One region of the Streptomyces sp. NBC_00209 genome, then DNA from elsewhere that is predicted to be linked to it. Evidence: predicted binding sites of a transcription regulator. Region 1 holds the regulator's gene; each other region holds the start of a gene.

Region 1 (6,026 bases):
GGAGCGGACCGAGGACAGGATCCGCTGCCAGGCCGCTCCGGTGTTCTCCGGCCAGCCCAGCGCCCGGCACACGCCCGTCTTCCAGTCCTGCCCGCGCGGCACCACCGGCCACGCCGCGATTCCCACCGACGCCGGCTTCACGGCCTCCCACACGTCGATGTACGGGTGCCCGACCACCAGCACATCGCCGTCCGACACCTGGGCGGCGATCCGGGACTCCTTGGAACCGGGCACCAGATGGTCGACCAGCACCCCGAGGCGGGCGTCCGGCGCAGGCGCGAACTCCCGCACGATCGCCGGCAGGTCGTCGATGCCCTCCAGGTACTCCACGACGACGCCCTCGATGCGCAGGTCGTCGCCCCAGACCCGCTCGACCAGCTCCGCGTCGTGCCGCCCCTCCACATAGATCCGCCCGGCCCGCGCCACCCGCGCCCGCGCCCCGGGCACCGCCACCGAACCGGACGCCGTACGCGTGGACCGCACCGGACCCCCGGCCGACGGGCGCACCAGCGTGACGACCCGGCCCTCCAGCACGAAACCGCGCGGCGCCATCGGGAAGACCCGGTGCTTGCCGAACCGGTCCTCCAGGGTCACCGTCGGCCCCTCGGCGGTCTTCTCGCACCGGATGACCGCGCCGCAGAAACCGGTGACGGCCTCCTCCACGACCAGATCGGTCTCGGCGGGCACCTCCGGGGCGGGGGCGGACTTCTTCCACGGCGGGGTCAGATCGGGCTGGTAGCTGCGCATCGCACGACGATAAGCGGGGAAGAGCCACGACACGCCGAACCGGGAGGCCGCCCGGCGGTCCGCCCTTCCCCGCTACGACACGCCGAACCGCCCGGCCAGCGCCGACCGCTGGGCCCGGACGAACGCCGCGTCCACCACCGCCCCGTGCCCCGGCACGTACAGCGCCTCGTCCCCGCCCAGTTCCAGCAGCCGGTCCAGGGCGGCCGGCCAGCGCGCCGGGACGGCGTCCGGACCGGCCTGGGGCTCGCCGGACTCCTCGACCAGGTCGCCGCAGAACACCAGCGCCGGGGAGCCGGGGGAGCCAGGGACCAGCACCGCCAGGTCGTGGCCGCTGTGCGCCGCGCCCACGTTCACCAGGACCACCTCCCGGCCGCCGCCCAGGTCCACCGTCAGCTCCCCGCGCACCTCGTGGCGCGGGGCCACCAGCACATCGGCGGACTCGGCCGCGTCCGCCTCGGGCAGGCCCTGGGCCACCGCGTCCGCGTACAGCTCACCGGCCCCGCGCCGCAGCAGCTCCGCCGTGCCCTCGGAGCCGTACACCCGTGCACCGGCGAACGCGGCCGTGCCCAGCACATGGTCGAAGTGGGGGTGGCTGAGTGCGATGTGCGTCACCCTCCGGCCGAGCAGCGCCTCGGCCTGGGTGCGCAGTTCCACACCCTCGCGCAGTGACGAGCCGGTGTCACAGAGCAGCGCCCCGCCCGGACCGGCCACCAGCAGGGCCGTCGCGTCCCAGACCGGAAGGCGCCGGCGGCCCGTTCCGTGACCCAGCCGCTCCCATCCGAAGTCTTCCCAAGAGGCATCCATGCGGCGACGCTATCGGCAGCGACCTGCGCGGCAGCGAGGTAGCGTGGCCGGTCGCCCTTGCTAGGGCACCACCCCGTCGCCGTACACTGGCCGGGGATCGCTGGCACTCATACGCACCGAGTGCCAGGAGGAATCCCGGGACCGGCCCGGGAACACCGACGTGGACAGCTGGAGGTGTGCGCGATGCTCAGCGAACGCAGACTCGAAGTGCTGCGCGCGATCGTCCAGGACTACGTCGGGACCGAGGAGCCCGTCGGCTCCAAGGCGCTCACGGAGCGGCACAAGCTGGGGGTCTCCCCGGCGACCGTCCGCAACGACATGGCGGTGCTGGAGGAGGAGGGCTTCATCGCCCAGCCCCACACCAGCGCCGGGCGCATCCCGACGGACAAGGGCTACCGGCTCTTCGTCGACAAGCTGGCGGGCGTCAAGCCCCTCTCCTCGCCCGAGCGCCGCGCCATTCAGAACTTCCTCGACGGCGCGGTCGACCTGGACGACGTCGTGGGCCGCACCGTACGGCTGCTCGCGCAGCTGACCCGGCAGGTCGCCGTCGTGCAGTACCCCTCGCTGACCCGTTCGACGGTGCGGCATGTGGAACTGCTGTCCCTGGCCCCGGCGCGGCTGATGCTCGTGCTGATCACGGACACCGGCCGGGTCGAACAGCGGCTGGTGGACTGCCCGGCGCCGTTCGGCGAGACCTCGCTCGCCGATCTGCGGGCCCGGCTCAACAGCCGGGTGGTGGGGCGCCGGTTCGCGGACGTCCCGCAGCTGGTGCAGGACCTGCCGGAATCCTTCGAGAGCGAGGACCGGGGAACCGTGTCCACCGTCCTCTCGATCCTGCTCGAAACGCTTGTCGAGGAGACGGAGGAGCGGCTGATGATCGGCGGCACCTCCAACCTCACCCGCTTCGGACACGACTTCCCGGTGATGATCCGGCCGGTGCTGGAAGCACTGGAGGAACAGGTCGTGCTGCTGAAGCTGCTCGGCGAGGCCAAGGACTCGGGCATGACCGTACGCATCGGGCACGAGAACGCCCACGAGGGCCTCAACTCCACGTCCGTCGTCGCGGTCGGCTACGGTTCGGGCGACGAGGCAGTCGCCAAACTCGGCGTGGTCGGACCGACCCGCATGGACTACCCCGGAACGATGGGAGCGGTACGCGCAGTGGCACGTTACGTCGGACAGATCCTGGCGGAGTCGTAGGTGGCCACGGACTACTACGCCGTACTCGGCGTGCGCCGCGACGCTTCCCAGGACGAGATCAAGAAGGCATTCCGGAGGCTCGCCCGCGAGCTGCACCCGGATGTGAACCCCGATCCGAAGACCCAGGAGCGGTTCAAGGAGATCAACGCCGCTTACGAGGTCCTGTCGGACGCGCAGAAGAAGCAGGTCTACGACCTCGGCGGAGACCCGCTCTCGCAGTCCGGCGGCGCCGGCGCGGGCGGCTTCGGCCAGGGCGGCTTCGGCAACTTCTCCGACATCATGGACGCGTTCTTCGGTACGTCGTCGCAGCGCGGGCCCCGCTCGCGCACCCGGCGCGGCCAGGACGCCATGATCCGGCTGGAGATCGACCTCGCCGAGGCGGCCTTCGGGACCACCAAGGACATCCAGGTCGACACCGCCGTCGTCTGCACCACGTGCAGTGGCGAGGGCGCGGCCCCCGGCACCTCGGCGCAGACCTGCGACATGTGCCGCGGCCGCGGTGAGGTCTCCCAGGTCACCCGGTCCTTCCTCGGCCAGGTCATGACCTCCCGTCCCTGCCCCCAGTGCCAGGGCTTCGGTACGGTCGTGCCGACCCCGTGCCCGGAGTGCGCCGGCGACGGCCGCATCCGCTCGCGGCGCACGCTGACCGTGAAGATCCCCGCCGGTGTCGACAACGGCACCCGCATCCAGCTCGCGGGCGAGGGTGAGGTCGGCCCCGGCGGCGGCCCCGCCGGCGACCTCTACGTCGAGATCCACGAGCTGCCGCACGCGGTGTTCCAGCGTCGCGGCGACGACCTGCACTGCACGGTCACCATCCCCATGACGGCGGCGTCCCTCGGCACCAAGGTGCCGCTGGAGACGCTGGACGGCCTGGAGGAGGTCGACATCCGGCCGGGCACCCAGTCCGGCCAGTCCGTCCCGCTGCACGGGCGCGGCATCACGCACCTGCGCGGCGGCGGACGCGGCGACCTCATCGTGCACGTCGAGGTCATCACCCCGATGAAGCTGGACCCCGAGCAGGAACGCCTCCTGCGTGAACTGGCCAAGCTGCGCGGCGAGGAGCGGCCGACCGGCCAGTTCCAGCCGGGCCAGCAGGGCCTGTTCTCCCGCCTGAAGGACGCCTTCAACGGCCGCTGACGGCTTGCGCGCACACGGTACGGGCCCGGGCTCCGGGCCCGTACCGTCGCGCCGCGACCGGCCGGAACGCCGCCGTGGGGCGGGCATCACGGGACAGGAACGACATGACACGATGCGGTCATGCCCTCCGCGCTGACCGCTCTCTGCCGGTATCCCCTCGTGCAGGCCCCCATGGCCGGCGGTCCGTCCTGCCCGCAGCTCGCCGCCGCCGTCTCCGAGGCCGGCGCACTGGGCTTCCTGGCCGCCGGATACAAGACGGCGGACGCCCTGCGCGACGAGATCCAGCAGGTGCGCGCCCTGACCGGGCAGCCCTTCGGCGTCAACCTCTTCATGCCGCAGTGCGAACCGGCGGACCCCGCCGCGCTGGAGGACTACCGCCGCCGGCTCGCGGGCGAGGCCGGCGGTTACGAGACCGAGCTCGGCGACCCGGACGTCCCCGGCGACGACGGTTACGAGGACAAGCTCGCCGTCCTCCTCGACGCCCCGGTCCCGGTCGTCTCCTTCACCTTCGGCTGCCCCTCGCGCGACACGCTCGACGCGTTCGCGGCCGCCGGCACGTACACCGTCGTCACGGTCACCTCGCCGGAGGAGGCCCAGGCCGCCGAGTGGGCCGGGGCCGACGCCGTCTGCGCCCAGGGCACCGAGGCGGGCGGCCACCGCTCCACGTTCCACGACGACCCGGCGACCGAGGACGGCGGGATCGGGCTGCTCAGCCTGGTCGCCCAGGTCTGCGAGACCGTGCAGATACCGGTCGTCGCCGCCGGCGGCCTGATGCGCGGCGGCCAGATCGCCGCCGTCCTAGCGGCGGGCGCCGACGCCGCCCAGCTCGGCACCGCCTTCCTGCCCTGCCCGGAGTCCGGCGCCCACGTCCTGCACAAACAGGCCCTGACCAACCCGCTGTTCGTCCGGACCACCCTGACCAGAGCCTTCTCCGGGCGCCCGGCCCGCGGCCTGGTCAACCGCTTCGTGCGCGAGCACGGCCCGTACGCCCCCGCCGCCTACCCCCAGGTCCACCACATGACCTCCGTGCTGCGCAAGGCCGCCGCCCGCGTCGGGGACGCCCAGGGCATGGCGCTGTGGGCCGGGCAGGGTCACCGCATGGCCCGCGAGCTGCCCGCCGGCCGGCTGGTCCGGCTGCTCGCCGAGGAACTGGACGCCGCACGGGCGGCAGTGAGCACAAGGAGCGCACAGTGACGGCACCCGTCTTCATCGTCGGACACCTGCCGGACGCCCCCGAGTTCGTCCTGGACGGGCCCGAGGGACGCCACGCCGTCTCCGTGAAGCGCCTGCGCGACGGCGAGGAGGTCGTCCTCACGGACGGCCGCGGCCGGTGGGCCCAGGGCGTCGTGCGCGCCGCCGAGGGCAAGGACCGGCTGGTCGTCGGCGACCTCGCCCCGGTCCATGACGAGCCGCGCCCCGCGCTGCGGATCACCGTCGTCCAGGCCCTGCCCAAGGGGGACCGGGGCGAGGTCGCCGTGGAGACGATGACAGAGACCGGCGTCGACGCGGTCGTCCCGTGGCAGGCGGCGCGCTGCATCACCCAGTGGAAGGGCGACCGCGGCCTCAAGTCCCTGGCCAAATGGCGCGCCACGGCCCGGGAGGCCGGAAAGCAGTCGCGCCGGGTGCTCTTCCCGGACGTGGCGGACCTGGCCACCACCAAGCAGGTCGCCGCCCTGCTGGCCGCGGCGGACTTCGCGGCCGTCCTGCACGAGGACCGCGACTACCCGAGCGAACCGCTGTCCACCGTCGCGCTGCCCGACGAGGGCGAGATCGTGCTGGTCGTCGGCCCCGAGGGCGGCGTATCGCCGGACGAGCTGGCCGCGTTCGCCGCCGCCGGAGCCCGCACCTGCCGCCTCGGCCCCTCGGTCCTGCGCACCTCGACCGCGGGCACCGCGGCGACGGCGCTGCTCCTGGGACGGACGGGGCGCTGGTCGTAAACCGTCCCCGATGGGGTGGTTGTGCCCGGAAGCGGTCTACCGCGCCGTCGGACGGGGTGGGAAGCTGCCCGTATGGGGACATCAAGGGCAGGGGGCCGTCGAGCGGCCCGTCGTTTTCCGGCCGCGCTCTGCCTCGCCGCGGCCGCCGTCGCCGGGCTCACCGCCTGTGAACCGGGCGGCACCGCCGGCGCGTTGAACACC
Region 2 (6,026 bases), 2.2 Mb from region 1:
CGTCGAGCTCCAGGGGCCAGCCTCCGGCGTGGTCCTTCAGATTCCGACCGCGCACCTCCTCGGACGCGGCCAGCGCCGCGAACCCGCTCTCGACCACGCGCAGCCGCGTCTGCTCGCCTTCCGGGGTCAACGTGAACTCCACGAGGGTGCTGTTGTCCTCGCGCAGCTCTTCTCCGGGGAACGCGCTGGTCCAGCGGTACGCCAGGTACGTGGGCGGCTCGACCTTCTCCACCCGCACCGGAAAGTCGCCGTGCTCGGTGTTCCTCGCCGTCATCGACTCACCCTCCTTGGCCACGGTGCCGGGCAGACTCGCCTTGTCGGCCACCCAGAACCCGGGTTGGGCCACCAGCGACCAGACCCGCTCCAGGGGCGCTGCGATCAAGGTCTCGCGTTCGATCCGGTCCTCGCTCATGAGGGCTCCTTCCTCGTCACCATTGGATGCAACCCCAGAGTTGCACTTCGAGCGCCCAAACGCAACCCGAGGGTTGCGCCTGGATGCTCACCGGACAGCAGGAAGGCCCGGCCCCCTCGCGGGGCGCCGGGCCTCTCTGGGCTAAACGCTAGTGCGAGTGGCCGTGGCCGTGGCCCGCGGCGTCCGGCTCGTCCTCGGCCGGCTTCTCGACGACCAGGGTCTCGGTCGTGAGCAGCAGCGACGCGATGGACGCGGCGTTCTCCAGGGCGGAGCGGGTGACCTTGACCGGGTCGATGACGCCGGCCTTCACCAGGTCGCCGTACTCGCCGGTCGCGGCGTTGAAGCCCTGGCCCTTGTCGAGCTCGGAGACCTTGGAGGTGATGACGTAACCCTCCAGGCCGGCGTTCTCGGCGATCCAGCGCAGCGGCTCGACGGCGGCGCGGCGGACGACCGCGACACCGGTGGCCTCGTCGCCGGTCTTGCCGAGGTTGCCCTCAAGGACCTTGACGGCGTGGACGATGGCGGAGCCACCACCGGAGACGATGCCCTCCTCGACCGCGGCGCGGGTCGCGGAGATGGCGTCCTCCAGACGGTGCTTCTTCTCCTTGAGCTCGACCTCGGTGGCGGCACCGACGCGGATCACGCAGACCCCGCCGGCCAGCTTCGCCAGGCGCTCCTGGAGCTTCTCGCGGTCCCAGTCGGAGTCCGTGGCGTCGATCTCGGCCTTGATCTGGTTGACGCGGCCGGCGACCTCGTCGGACTTGCCGCCACCGTCGACGATGGTGGTGTCGTCCTTGGTGACGGTCACGCGGCGGGCGGTGCCCAGCACGTCCAGACCGGCCTGGTCGAGCTTGAGGCCGACCTCCTCGGCGATGACGGTCGCACCGGTGAGGGTGGCGATGTCGCCGAGCATGGCCTTGCGGCGGTCACCGAAGCCCGGCGCCTTGACGGCGACGGCGTTGAACGTGCCGCGGATCTTGTTGACGACCAGGGTCGACAGGGCCTCGCCCTCGACGTCCTCGGCGATGATCAGGAGCGGCTTGGAGGCACCGGCCTGGATGACCTTCTCCAGGAGCGGCAGCAGCTCCTGGATCGAGCCGATCTTGCCCTGGTGGATCAGGATGTACGGGTCGTCGAGGACGGCCTCCATACGCTCCTGGTCGGTCACCATGTACGGGGACAGGTAGCCCTTGTCGAAGGCCATGCCCTCGGTGAAGTCGAGGTCCAGACCGAAGGTGTTGGACTCCTCGACGGTGATGACACCGTCCTTGCCGACCTTGTCCATCGCGTCCGCGATGAGGTCGCCGACCTGCGGGTCCTGCGCGGAGAGCGCGGCGACGGCGGCGATGTCGGACTTGTCCTCGATCGGGCGGGCGGTCGCGAGGAGCTCCTCGGACACGGCCTTGACCGCGGCGTCGATGCCCTTCTTCAGGGCGGCCGGGGAGGCGCCGGCGGCGACGTTGCGCAGACCCTCGCGGACGAGCGCCTGGGCGAGGACGGTGGCGGTGGTGGTGCCGTCACCCGCGACGTCGTTGGTCTTGGTGGCCACCTCCTTCACCAGCTGGGCGCCGAGGTTCTCGTACGGGTCGTCCAGCTCGACCTCGCGCGCGATGGTGACACCGTCGTTGGTGATGGTGGGGGCGCCGAACTTCTTGTCGATGACGACGTTGCGGCCCTTGGGGCCGATCGTCACCTTGACCGTGTCGGCAAGCTTGTTGACGCCGCGCTCAAGGGCGCGACGGGCGTCCTCGTCGAACTTCAGGATCTTCGCCATGGAGCTGAACTGTTCCTCTCAAAAACAAGAACTGCGCCCCTGCCGCCCGGCTAGTGATGTCGCAGGGGGCCAGGGGCGCAGAACAGAAGCAAACGTGGGTGAATTACTTCTCGATGATCGCGAGGACGTCGCGCGCCGAGAGGACGAGGTACTCCTCGCCGTTGTACTTCACCTCGGTGCCGCCGTACTTGCTGTACAGCACGACATCGCCGGTCTTGACGTCGAGCGGCAGACGCTCGCCGTTCTCGAAGCGGCCCGGGCCCACGGCCAGGACGACGCCCTCCTGGGGCTTCTCCTTGGCGGTGTCCGGAATAACCAGGCCGGAGGCCGTGGTCTGCTCGGCGTCGAGCGGCTGGACCACAATGCGGTCCTCGAGCGGCTTGATCGCAACCTTGGAGCTGGTCGACACGATCCGGTCTCCCCCTTCGGAGATCTCACGGGGTTTAACAGTCTTGGGTGGGGCGACCAGGTGGGCCCGTCGTCGCGGGTGCCGGACCTGCCGGTCGCACAGTACTGCTGGCACTCTCCAGTGGGGAGTGCCAGCACTGAGACTATGACCGCGATTAGCACTCGGTCAAGCGGAGTGCCAATTCACGCCCCTCGTGGCGTACGTGGGAGCCGCCCGCCCTCCGTACGGCCGCGGCTCCACCACGTTCAACGCGGGGTCCGCCCGGACCGTTCCGCGCGGACCCGCACGCGTGCGTACGCCGCCTCCTATACGTAGTCCTCCAGGCGGGCCACGGAGTAACCCTGGTCCGTGATCACCTTCATGACGGACCGGATTAGGTCGGGCATGCTCCCCTTCCAGTCCGCCTTGCCGCGGAAGTGCGTGAGGATGATGTCGCCGGGGTGCAGCTTCTGGTCCTCCTCGCGCCACTCCATGTGGTCGGGGAACGCCTCCGCCTCCCACAGCGGCACGGCGGTGATGCCGCAGGACTTGGCGATCTTCAGCGTGTCGGTGTTGTAGTTGCCGTACGGCGGCCGGAAGAGCCGGGGCCGCTTGCCGAACTGCTCCTCCAGGATGTCCTGCTGGTCGCAGATCTCGCGCTTCTGCTCGTCGTGGGAGAGGCCCGGCAGGTAGCGGTGGTTGAGCGTGTGGTTGCCGAGGACGGTCCCGCGCGACTGGGCGTCCTTGAAGTACGTGTAGTCGTCGCGCACCAGGTAGTCGGTGAGGAAGGCGCTGTACGGGATGTTCAGCTCCGACATCATCTTCAGCAGCTCGGGGTCCTTGTCGTCCCCGTCGTCCATCGTCAGGAAGACGACCTTGTCCGTGGTGGGGACCCGGGTGAACACCGGCGGGAGCGAGTCGTCCTGGCCCTCGACCTCGAAGCCCTTGCGGGTCGTGAGGCGCGGCTTCTTCGCGGGCGGCACCGGCGCCGCGAGCGGCGTGGCCGCCAGGTCCCACTTCTTGGCGGCGACCGCACGCGCGGCCTGCGCGAGCCTGGCCCGCTCCGCCTGCGCCGCGCGGGTGCCGAGCGCCCCGGCCGCCGGTTCCGCCTGCGCGCCCGGCTGCCCCGCCTGGAGCTTCGCGTCCCGGGCCGCGGCACCCGAGTCGTCCCCGGCCGCGCAGCCGGACGCGGCGGCGGCGACCAGGAGCGCGGCGAGGACCGCGTAACCCGGTCTGCGCCGCAGGCGACCCCGTACCCGCTGCCGCCCGCCCGTCACCGCACCCGGTTCACGCCCATTCATGGCCAATTTGTCCTTTTGTCGTACTGGCTGCATGGCGCCGGATCCTGCCAGTACGTGACGGGGCATCGGCTACGACACCGCCGCCGGGCGCGCGCGGTCCCCCGGGTGGCTCACACGGAGGGGCCGAAAAGGCTTCAGCGGTGGACGCCGCCGCTCCGGGACGCCAGGGGCGGCGGCGCGGCCGCCCCTGCCGGCGTCCGCACGATCCAGCGCCGGTGCCAGAACGCCTTGAAGACGCCGACGAGCCCGATGAGCCAGGCCAGCAGCCCGAGCCCCATCATCAGCACCATCAGCCCGTACGTGTCCTCGCCCCGGACCGCTCCCGCGGGCACGACGACGCAGAGGTAGAGGCCCAGCGCGCTGAGCACGAAGGAGGGCAGCAGCCACCCCAGGGTCGTGCCGGGGAGCCGGAGTCCGGCGTCGCGGGCGGGGTCGCGGTCCAGCTCGCCCCACTGCGTGAGCAGCCGGCGCAGCGCCACGTCCCGGCGCAGTCCGGCGACGAGCAGGATCACCGCCGGGACCAGGGCGGCGGCGCCCATCGCGAGCATCACCACGCCCAGGATCGCGCTGATGACGTCGTACGACTCCTCGAAGGTGATGACCGCCGTCCCGATGAACGACCAGCCGATCGCGCCGACCACCCCCCACAGCCACAGCAGCCCGAGCCGGCCGGGTCCGATGTGCGCCTTGACCAGCACACCGAGCAGGAAGGACCGGTCGGCGAGCAGCGCGTCCCGGTCGGGCCAGGAACGTATCTCCACGGGCGGCGGGGGCGGCGGCAGCACGAAGCGAGGGGACATGGGGCAGACCCTATCGAGCACCCCCGGCCCCAATTCCCGCGCGGGGATCAGGCGTTGCGGATGGCCTCGATGTCCAGGCGCTTCATGCCGAGCATGGCCTTCATCGCGCGGGCGGCCTTCTCCGGGTCCGGGTCGGTGAGAGCCTCACCGAGGCCCGGCGGGACGATCTGCCAGAACAGGCCGTACTTGTCCTTGAGCCAGCCGCACTGGATCTCCTGCCCGTCGCCGGAGGTGAGCTCGTTCCACAGCCGGTCCGCCTCCTCCTGCGAGTCGCACTCGACGGAGAGCGAGGCGGCCTCGTTGAAGGTGAACTCGGGTCCGCCGTCGAACGCGACGTACTCCGCGCCGTCCAGCTGGAACCGTACGGTCATCGGCTTTCCCGCCTCGCCGGGGCTCGCGGCGGTCCAGGCGGTGGTCTCCAGGACGCGCGAGTCGCCGCCGACGACGGAGACGTAGTAGTCGGCCGCCTCCTCGATCAGGTCCTTCGGGAACCACAGGAACGTGGTGACCTTCTGCATGGTGCTCTCCTCACGTACAGGGGCAAAGTGCCGTGAAGGGTAGACCGCGGAAGCGTCCGGAACTCATCGACCTGCCGGGTCTCCCAGCGATGCGAAGCGCCAGCGGTGGACCGGCCGGGTGACGAGGGCCGGATCGGGCTCGGGCAGCTCCGGCAGCTCGTCGGCGTACCCGCCCTGCCACCAGGTGATGACGAGGACCCGGTCCTGCGGGGCGCGCAGCAGCTCGCTGCGGAGCGGGGGGCGGGGCAGCCCGGCGGCGCGGGCGCGGGCCCACTCCGCCAGCTCGCCGCCCCGGCCCTCGGCGGCGCGGGCCTCCCACATCAGGGCGGTGACCGGGGCGCTCATGAGTAGAGGTTGTCCTTGCTGATCTCGTGCACGTGGTCGTGGTCGTGCGAGTGGGCGCCCGGGACGTGGGTCTCGGTGACGGGCAGCGAGGAGTCGGCGGACAGCTCCAGGTCGGAGGCGGGCCGGTTGCGGGCGACCATCTCGGCGCCGAGCGCGGCGACCATCGCCCCGTTGTCGGTGCAGAGCTTGGGGCGGGGCACGCGCAGCCGGATGCCGGCCCGCTCGCACCGCTCCTGGGCGAGCGCGCGCAGCCGGGAGTTGGCCGCGACGCCGCCGCCGATCATCAGGTGGTCGACGCCCTCGTCCTTGCAGGCGCGGACGGCCTTGCGGGTGAGCACGTCCACCACGGCCTCCTGGAAGGACGCGGCCACGTCGCGTACCGGCACCTCCTCGCCGGCCGCCCGCTTGGCCTCGATCCATCGGGCGACGGAGGTCTTCAGGCCGGAGAACGAGAAGTCGTACGCGGGGTCGCGCGAGCCGGTGAGCCC
Region 3 (6,026 bases), 1.8 Mb from region 1:
ACTCGTACACGTACGCACACAGGCGTACCCGTGCACACGACGACACCGGCCCCCGGGGACGAATCCCCGGGGGCCGGTGTCTTGGTACTGCTGGAACTACCGATCCGTCAGGATCAGAAGTCCATGTCACCGCCCGGCATGCCGCCCGGAGCGCCGCCGGCAGCGGCCTTCTCCGGCTTGTCGGCGATGACGGCCTCGGTGGTGAGGAACAGCGCGGCGATCGACGCGGCGTTCTGCAGCGCGGAGCGCGTGACCTTCGCCGGGTCGAGGATGCCCTCGGCGATCATGTCGACGTAGTCGCCGGTCGCGGCGTTCAGGCCGTGACCGATCGGCAGGTTGCGGACCTTCTCCACGACGACGCCGCCCTCAAGACCACCGTTGACGGCGATCTGCTTCAGCGGGGCCTCAAGCGCGAGCTTGACGGCGTTGGCGCCGGTCGCCTCGTCGCCCGAGAGCTCCAGCTTCTCGAAGACGGCCGAAGCCTGGAGCAGAGCCACGCCACCACCGGCGACGATGCCCTCCTCGACGGCGGCCTTGGCGTTGCGCACCGCGTCCTCGATGCGGTGCTTGCGCTCCTTGAGCTCGACCTCGGTGGCGGCACCGGCCTTGATGACGGCCACGCCGCCGGCCAGCTTCGCCAGGCGCTCCTGGAGCTTCTCGCGGTCGTAGTCCGAGTCGGAGTTCTCGATCTCGGCACGGATCTGGTTGACGCGGCCCTGGACCTGGTCGCTGTCACCGGCGCCGTCGACGATCGTCGTCTCGTCCTTGGTGATGACGACCTTGCGGGCGCGGCCGAGCAGGTCGAGACCGGCGTTCTCCAGCTTGAGGCCGACCTCCTCGGAGATGACGGTGCCGCCCGTGAGGATGGCGATGTCACCGAGCATGGCCTTGCGGCGGTCGCCGAAGCCCGGGGCCTTGACGGCGACGGACTTGAAGGTGCCGCGGATCTTGTTGACGACCAGGGTCGACAGGGCCTCGCCCTCGACGTCCTCGGCGATGATCAGCAGCGGCTTGCCCGACTGCATGACCTTCTCCAGCAGCGGAAGGAGGTCCTTCACGTTGCTGACCTTGGAGTTGACGATCAGGATGTACGGGTCGTCCAGGGACGACTCCATGCGCTCCATGTCGGTGGCGAAGTACGCCGAGATGTAGCCCTTGTCGAAGCGCATACCCTCGGTGAGCTCCAGCTCCAGACCGAAGGTCTGGGACTCCTCGACGGTGATGACGCCTTCCTTGCCGACCTTGTCCATGGCCTCGGCGATGAGCTCGCCGATCTGGGTGTCGGCGGCGGAGATGGAGGCGGTCGAAGCGATCTGCTCCTTGGTCTCCACGTCCTTGGCCTGCTCCAGGAGGGCGGCGGAGACGGCCTCGACGGCCTTCTCGATGCCCCGCTTGAGAGCCATCGGGTTCGCACCCGCGGCCACGTTGCGCAGACCCTCGCGGACGAGCGCCTGGGCGAGAACGGTGGCGGTGGTCGTACCGTCGCCGGCGACGTCGTCCGTCTTCTTGGCGACCTCCTTGACCAGCTCCGCACCGATCTTCTCGTACGGGTCCTCCAGCTCGATCTCCTTGGCGATGGACACACCATCGTTGGTGATCGTGGGGGCGCCCCACTTCTTCTCAAGGACGACGTTGCGACCCTTGGGGCCAAGGGTGACCTTGACGGCGTCGGCGAGCTGGTTCATGCCGCGCTCGAGACCGCGCCGGGCCTCCTCGTCGAACGCGATGATCTTGGCCATGTGAAGTGGTCCTCCCGGACAGGGGTGGATTGCTCCGGACCGAGTGGCGCCCGCGACGGACGGCCTGCGTGCCCTGCGGTTCCTTCCCGCCTGGCCTGCGGGCCTCACCGGCCCGGTCCAAAATTCTGTCACTCTCACCTGGAGAGTGCTAAGCCCAATGATTAGCACTCGACCCCCGAGAGTGCAAGCGCCCCCGGCCGGAGTGTGGACAACCCCGGCAGCCCCGGGACGCACCCGGGCAACGCGAAGGGCCCGTACCCCTATAGGTACGGACCCTTCGTACGTACGTGCGTGGCGTCGCGGCCGACGTGCCGTGCCGGGCTCAGCCGACGGCGAGCTTGACCATGTCCGCCTGCGGCCCCTTCTGGCCCTGCGAGATCTCGAACTCGACCCGCTGACCTTCTTCGAGGGTGCGGTACCCGTCCATCTGGATCGCGCTGTAGTGGACGAATACATCCGCACCACCGTCGACCGCGATGAAGCCGTACCCCTTCTCCGCGTTGAACCATTTGACGGTGCCCTGAGCCATGCCTAACTCCCCTGTAACGTGTATGCGCCGAAGCGCGTCGACCGCGGCTGAATGTATCTGCCCAACTGCCCTGTGCAACAGGTCAATCGGACGACAATTCTGCGCAGCACCGATCGCCCGAATATGAGGAATTCATGAGTTTCCGGGGCAAGTCGGGCCCGGCAAAGGCGACTTAAGGCGCAAGAGGCGCAGGCACATTGGCTGCTTCTGATCGTGGCGCGGCGCATTCTCATATGCGAGGGGCACGGGCAGCGAAGGGGACTTCCCACACTCTACCCCGCTCAACCATGCAGAATTGCCCCCTCCGCTTCTCGCGCGGAGGGGGCAATTACGGTGACGCCACGGAGCCTTGGGCTCAGCAGCCGCCGGCCACTGCGGGGATGATCGAGACGCCGGCACCGTCCGGGGTCGCCGCGTCGAGGCCGCCTTCAAAGCGCACGTCGTCGTCGTTGACGTACACGTTGACGAAGCGGCGCAGCTTGCCCTGGTCGTCCAGCACGCGGGCGGCGATGCCCGGGTGGTCCTTCTCCAGCGAGGCGATGACCTCGGAGAGGGTCGCGCCCTCGGCCGGAACCTCGGCCTGGCCGCCGGTGTAGGTGCGGAGGATGGTGGGAATGCGGACCTTGACGCTCATGGCGGTGCCTTCCTGAAGTCTCGGGTGGTCAGCTGGTGGCGAGTCCGGCGGCGCGGAAGGCGTCCAGGCTCGGGCGGATCGTGGCGGTCGCCTGCGAGGTGTCGGCCACCGCGTCCAGCGTCTTGAGGCCGTCACCCGTGTTCAGGACGACGGTGGTGAGTGCCGGGTCGAGCAGGCCGGCGTCGATCAGCTTCTTCGTCACGCCGACCGTCACCCCGCCCGCCGTCTCGGCGAAGATGCCCTCGGTGCGGGCCAGCAGCTTGATCGCGTCCACGACCTGCTCGTCGTTGACGTCCTCGATGGCACCGCCGGTGCGGCGGGCGATGTCCAGGACGTACGGGCCGTCGGCCGGGTTGCCGATCGCGAGGGACTTGGCGATCGTGTTCGGCTTCTGCGGGCGGACCACGTCGTGACCGGCCTTGAAGGCGGTGGAGACCGGGGAGCAGCCCTCGGCCTGGGCGCCGAAGATCTTGTACGGCCTGTCCTCGACCAGGCCGAGCTTGATCAGCTCCTGGAGGCCCTTGTCGATCTTCGTGAGCTGCGAGCCGGACGCGATCGGGATGACGATCTGGTCGGGCAGCTGCCAGCCGAGCTGCTCGCAGATCTCGTACGCGAGCGTCTTGGAACCCTCGCCGTAGTACGGACGCAGGTTGACGTTGACGAACCCCCAGCCCTCGCCCAGCGGATCGCCGATGAGCTCGGAGCAGAAGCGGTTGACGTCGTCGTAGTTGCCCTCGATGCCGACCAGCTCACCGCCGTACACCGCGGCCATGACGACCTTGCCCTGCTCCAGGTCGTGCGGGATGAACACGCAGGAGCGCAGGCCCGCCCGCGACGCGGCGGCGCCGACCGCACCGGCGAGGTTGCCGGTCGAGGAGCAGGAGAGCGTGGTGAAGCCGAAGGCACGGGCCGCCTCGACGGCGATGGCGACGACGCGGTCCTTGAAGGAGTGCGTCGGGTTGCCGGAGTCGTCCTTCACGTACAGGCCGCCGGTCACACCCAGCTCGCGGGCGAGGTTGTCGGCCTTGACCAGCTTGGTGAAGCCGGGGTTGAGATTGGGCTTGTCGGCCACATCGGCGGGCACCGGCAGCAGCGGCGCGTAACGCCAGATGTTGTTCGGGCCGGCCTCGATGCGCTTCTTCAGCTCGTCGGAGGAGCCGCTCGGCAGGTCGTACGCCACTTCGAGCGGCCCGAAACAGGACGCACAGGCGAAAAGGGGACCGAGTGCGAACCGTTCACCGCACTCGCGACAGGAAAGAGCCGCGGCGGGACCCAGGTCCACAGAAGATTCGGTGTTCACTGCGACGGTTTCAACAGCCATGATGGCGAGGCCCTTTCTCCTCATCTTCCTCACGGCGCTTTTCGCCGCAAGACGGAATTGGCACCTTCCCCACCTGACCTCGCGGTCGGCAGGAGGGTTGCCGGGACTTCAACGGGCCGTTCCCTCTGTCCCTCTGGATGAGCGCTGTGGCAACGGATCATGGATCCGCGCGTTTGTCGGCGGACCGACCCCGACATGCGAGGGACGTCCGCGTTGTTCAAGACTGTAACCGAAGGACCGGACGGGTGAGATAGCCGTCCGTACCGCGAGATGGATCACAAACAGGGAGTATCGACCGTGCTCGAAGAGGTCGAACGCTGGCTGACCAGGCGTTCCTGGTCAGCCGCCGACCACCCGCCGGAGAGTGTGCGGGCCGCCGCGAACGGTACGGGCGTGAGCGTCGTTCTACCGGCCCTCAACGAGGCCGCGACCGTCGGCGACATCGTCGCGACGATCCGGCGCGAGCTGATGGAGCGCGTTCCGCTGGTGGACGAGCTGGTCGTGATCGACTCGGGCTCCACGGACGCCACCGCCGAGGTCGCCCGCCGCGCGGGCGCCCGGGTCGTCCACCGCGACGCGATCCTGCCCCGCCTCCCCGCCGTCCCCGGCAAGGGCGAGGTGCTGTGGCGGTCGCTCCTGGTGACCAGCGGCGACATCCTGTGCTTCATCGACGCGGACCTGAAGGACTTCTCGGCCGACTTCGTCTCCGGCATCGTCGGCCCGCTGCTCGCCCACCCCGAGGTCCAGTTCGTCAAGGCGATGTACGACCGGCCGCTCGGCGAGCTGGCCGGCCAGGGCGGCCGCGTCACCGAGCTGGTGGCCCGCCCCCTGCTGAACCTCCACTGGCCGCTGCTCGCGGGCTTCGTCCAGCCGCTCGGCGGCGAGTATGCCGTACGCCGTACGCTTTTGGAGCGGCTGCCGTTCCCGGTCGGTTACGGGGTCGAGCTCGGCCTGCTCGTGGACGCGCTGCACACCGTGGGCCTCGACGCCCTCGCCCAGGTGGACGTCGGCGTCCGCGTCCACCGCCACCAGGACGGCCAGGCGCTCGGCCGGATGGCCGCCGCGATCTACCGCACCGCGCAGGTGCGGCTCTCCCGGGGCCATCTGGTGCGCCCCTCGCTGACCCAGTACGAACGCGGACCGGACGGGTTCGTTCCCCGCACGTACCCCGTCGACACGCAGGAGAGGCCGCCCATGTGCGAGATCGAGGAGTACGTGGCACGCCGCGCGGCCTGATCACGACCCCACGCCGTCCGGCTTCGTACGTTTGGGCGGATCGGGTTCGGGCTAGATTCCGGCCATGGTCTCCGAGCACGCCCCCCAGCCCGCTGCCCAGGTCCTCGTCGCGTCCAACCGCGGCCCCGTCTCGTACGCCGTGGGCGTAGACGGCACCCTCGAAGCGAAACGGGGCGGGGGCGGGCTCGTCTCCGGCCTCAGCGCCGTGGACGACAAGATGTGGGTCTGCGCCGCCCTCGGCGACGGCGACCGCGAGGCGGTGCGCCGGGGGGTCGGCGAACCGGGCGTCCGGATGCTCGACATCGACGCCGGGGTGCACGCCGACGCGTACAACGGCATCGCCAACTCCGTACTGTGGTTCGTCCACCACATGCTGTACCAGACGCCCGTCGAGCCCGTATTCGACGCGGAGTTCCGCAGGCAGTGGGCCTCCTTCGAGACGTACAACCGGGCCTTCGCCGAGGCGCTGGCCCAGGAGGCGGGCGAGGGCGCGGCCGTCCTCGTGCAGGACTACCACCTCTCGCTGGTCCCCGGCATGCTCCGCGAGCTCCGCCCCGACCTGCGGAT

Evidence for each region. Region 1 encodes HrcA, which represses chaperone genes, less so after heat shock. Its sites were predicted from a motif close to TTNGCACTCNGNNNNNCNGAGTGCNAA; they were not measured.
Region 2: groES (co-chaperone GroES) is a predicted target of HrcA. The motif match lies at 2,750-2,776, and genes of this name have one in related genera.
Region 3: groL (chaperonin GroEL) is a predicted target of HrcA. The motif match lies at 1,901-1,927, and genes of this name have one in related genera.

What each region holds. Positions count from the first base shown of each region.
Region 1 is NZ_CP108121.1:4,924,118-4,930,143, forward strand. It holds gene OG867_RS22345 (DUF3097 domain-containing protein) at 1-747, opposite strand, end outside; gene OG867_RS22350 (MBL fold metallo-hydrolase) at 820-1,551, opposite strand; gene hrcA (heat-inducible transcriptional repressor HrcA) at 1,735-2,751, shown strand; gene dnaJ (molecular chaperone DnaJ) at 2,752-3,888, shown strand; gene OG867_RS22365 (nitronate monooxygenase) at 4,009-5,082, shown strand; gene OG867_RS22370 (16S rRNA (uracil(1498)-N(3))-methyltransferase) at 5,079-5,825, shown strand; gene OG867_RS22375 (hypothetical protein) at 5,898-6,026, shown strand, end outside.
Region 2 is NZ_CP108121.1:2,679,102-2,685,127, forward strand. It holds gene OG867_RS11700 (SRPBCC domain-containing protein) at 1-412, opposite strand, end outside; gene groL (chaperonin GroEL) at 561-2,186, opposite strand; gene groES (co-chaperone GroES) at 2,290-2,598, opposite strand; gene OG867_RS11715 (polysaccharide deacetylase family protein) at 2,901-3,908, opposite strand; gene OG867_RS11720 (hypothetical protein) at 4,010-4,675, opposite strand; gene OG867_RS11725 (VOC family protein) at 4,723-5,193, opposite strand; gene OG867_RS11730 (hypothetical protein) at 5,257-5,538, opposite strand; gene tsaD (tRNA (adenosine(37)-N6)-threonylcarbamoyltransferase complex transferase subunit TsaD) at 5,535-6,026, opposite strand, start outside.
Region 3 is NZ_CP108121.1:3,147,675-3,153,700, forward strand. It holds gene groL (chaperonin GroEL) at 114-1,739, opposite strand; gene OG867_RS14135 (cold-shock protein) at 2,062-2,268, opposite strand; gene OG867_RS14140 (MoaD/ThiS family protein) at 2,624-2,902, opposite strand; gene thrC (threonine synthase) at 2,931-4,223, opposite strand; SAM riboswitch class I at 4,241-4,367, opposite strand; gene OG867_RS14150 (glucosyl-3-phosphoglycerate synthase) at 4,521-5,459, shown strand; gene OG867_RS14155 (trehalose-6-phosphate synthase) at 5,524-6,026, shown strand, end outside.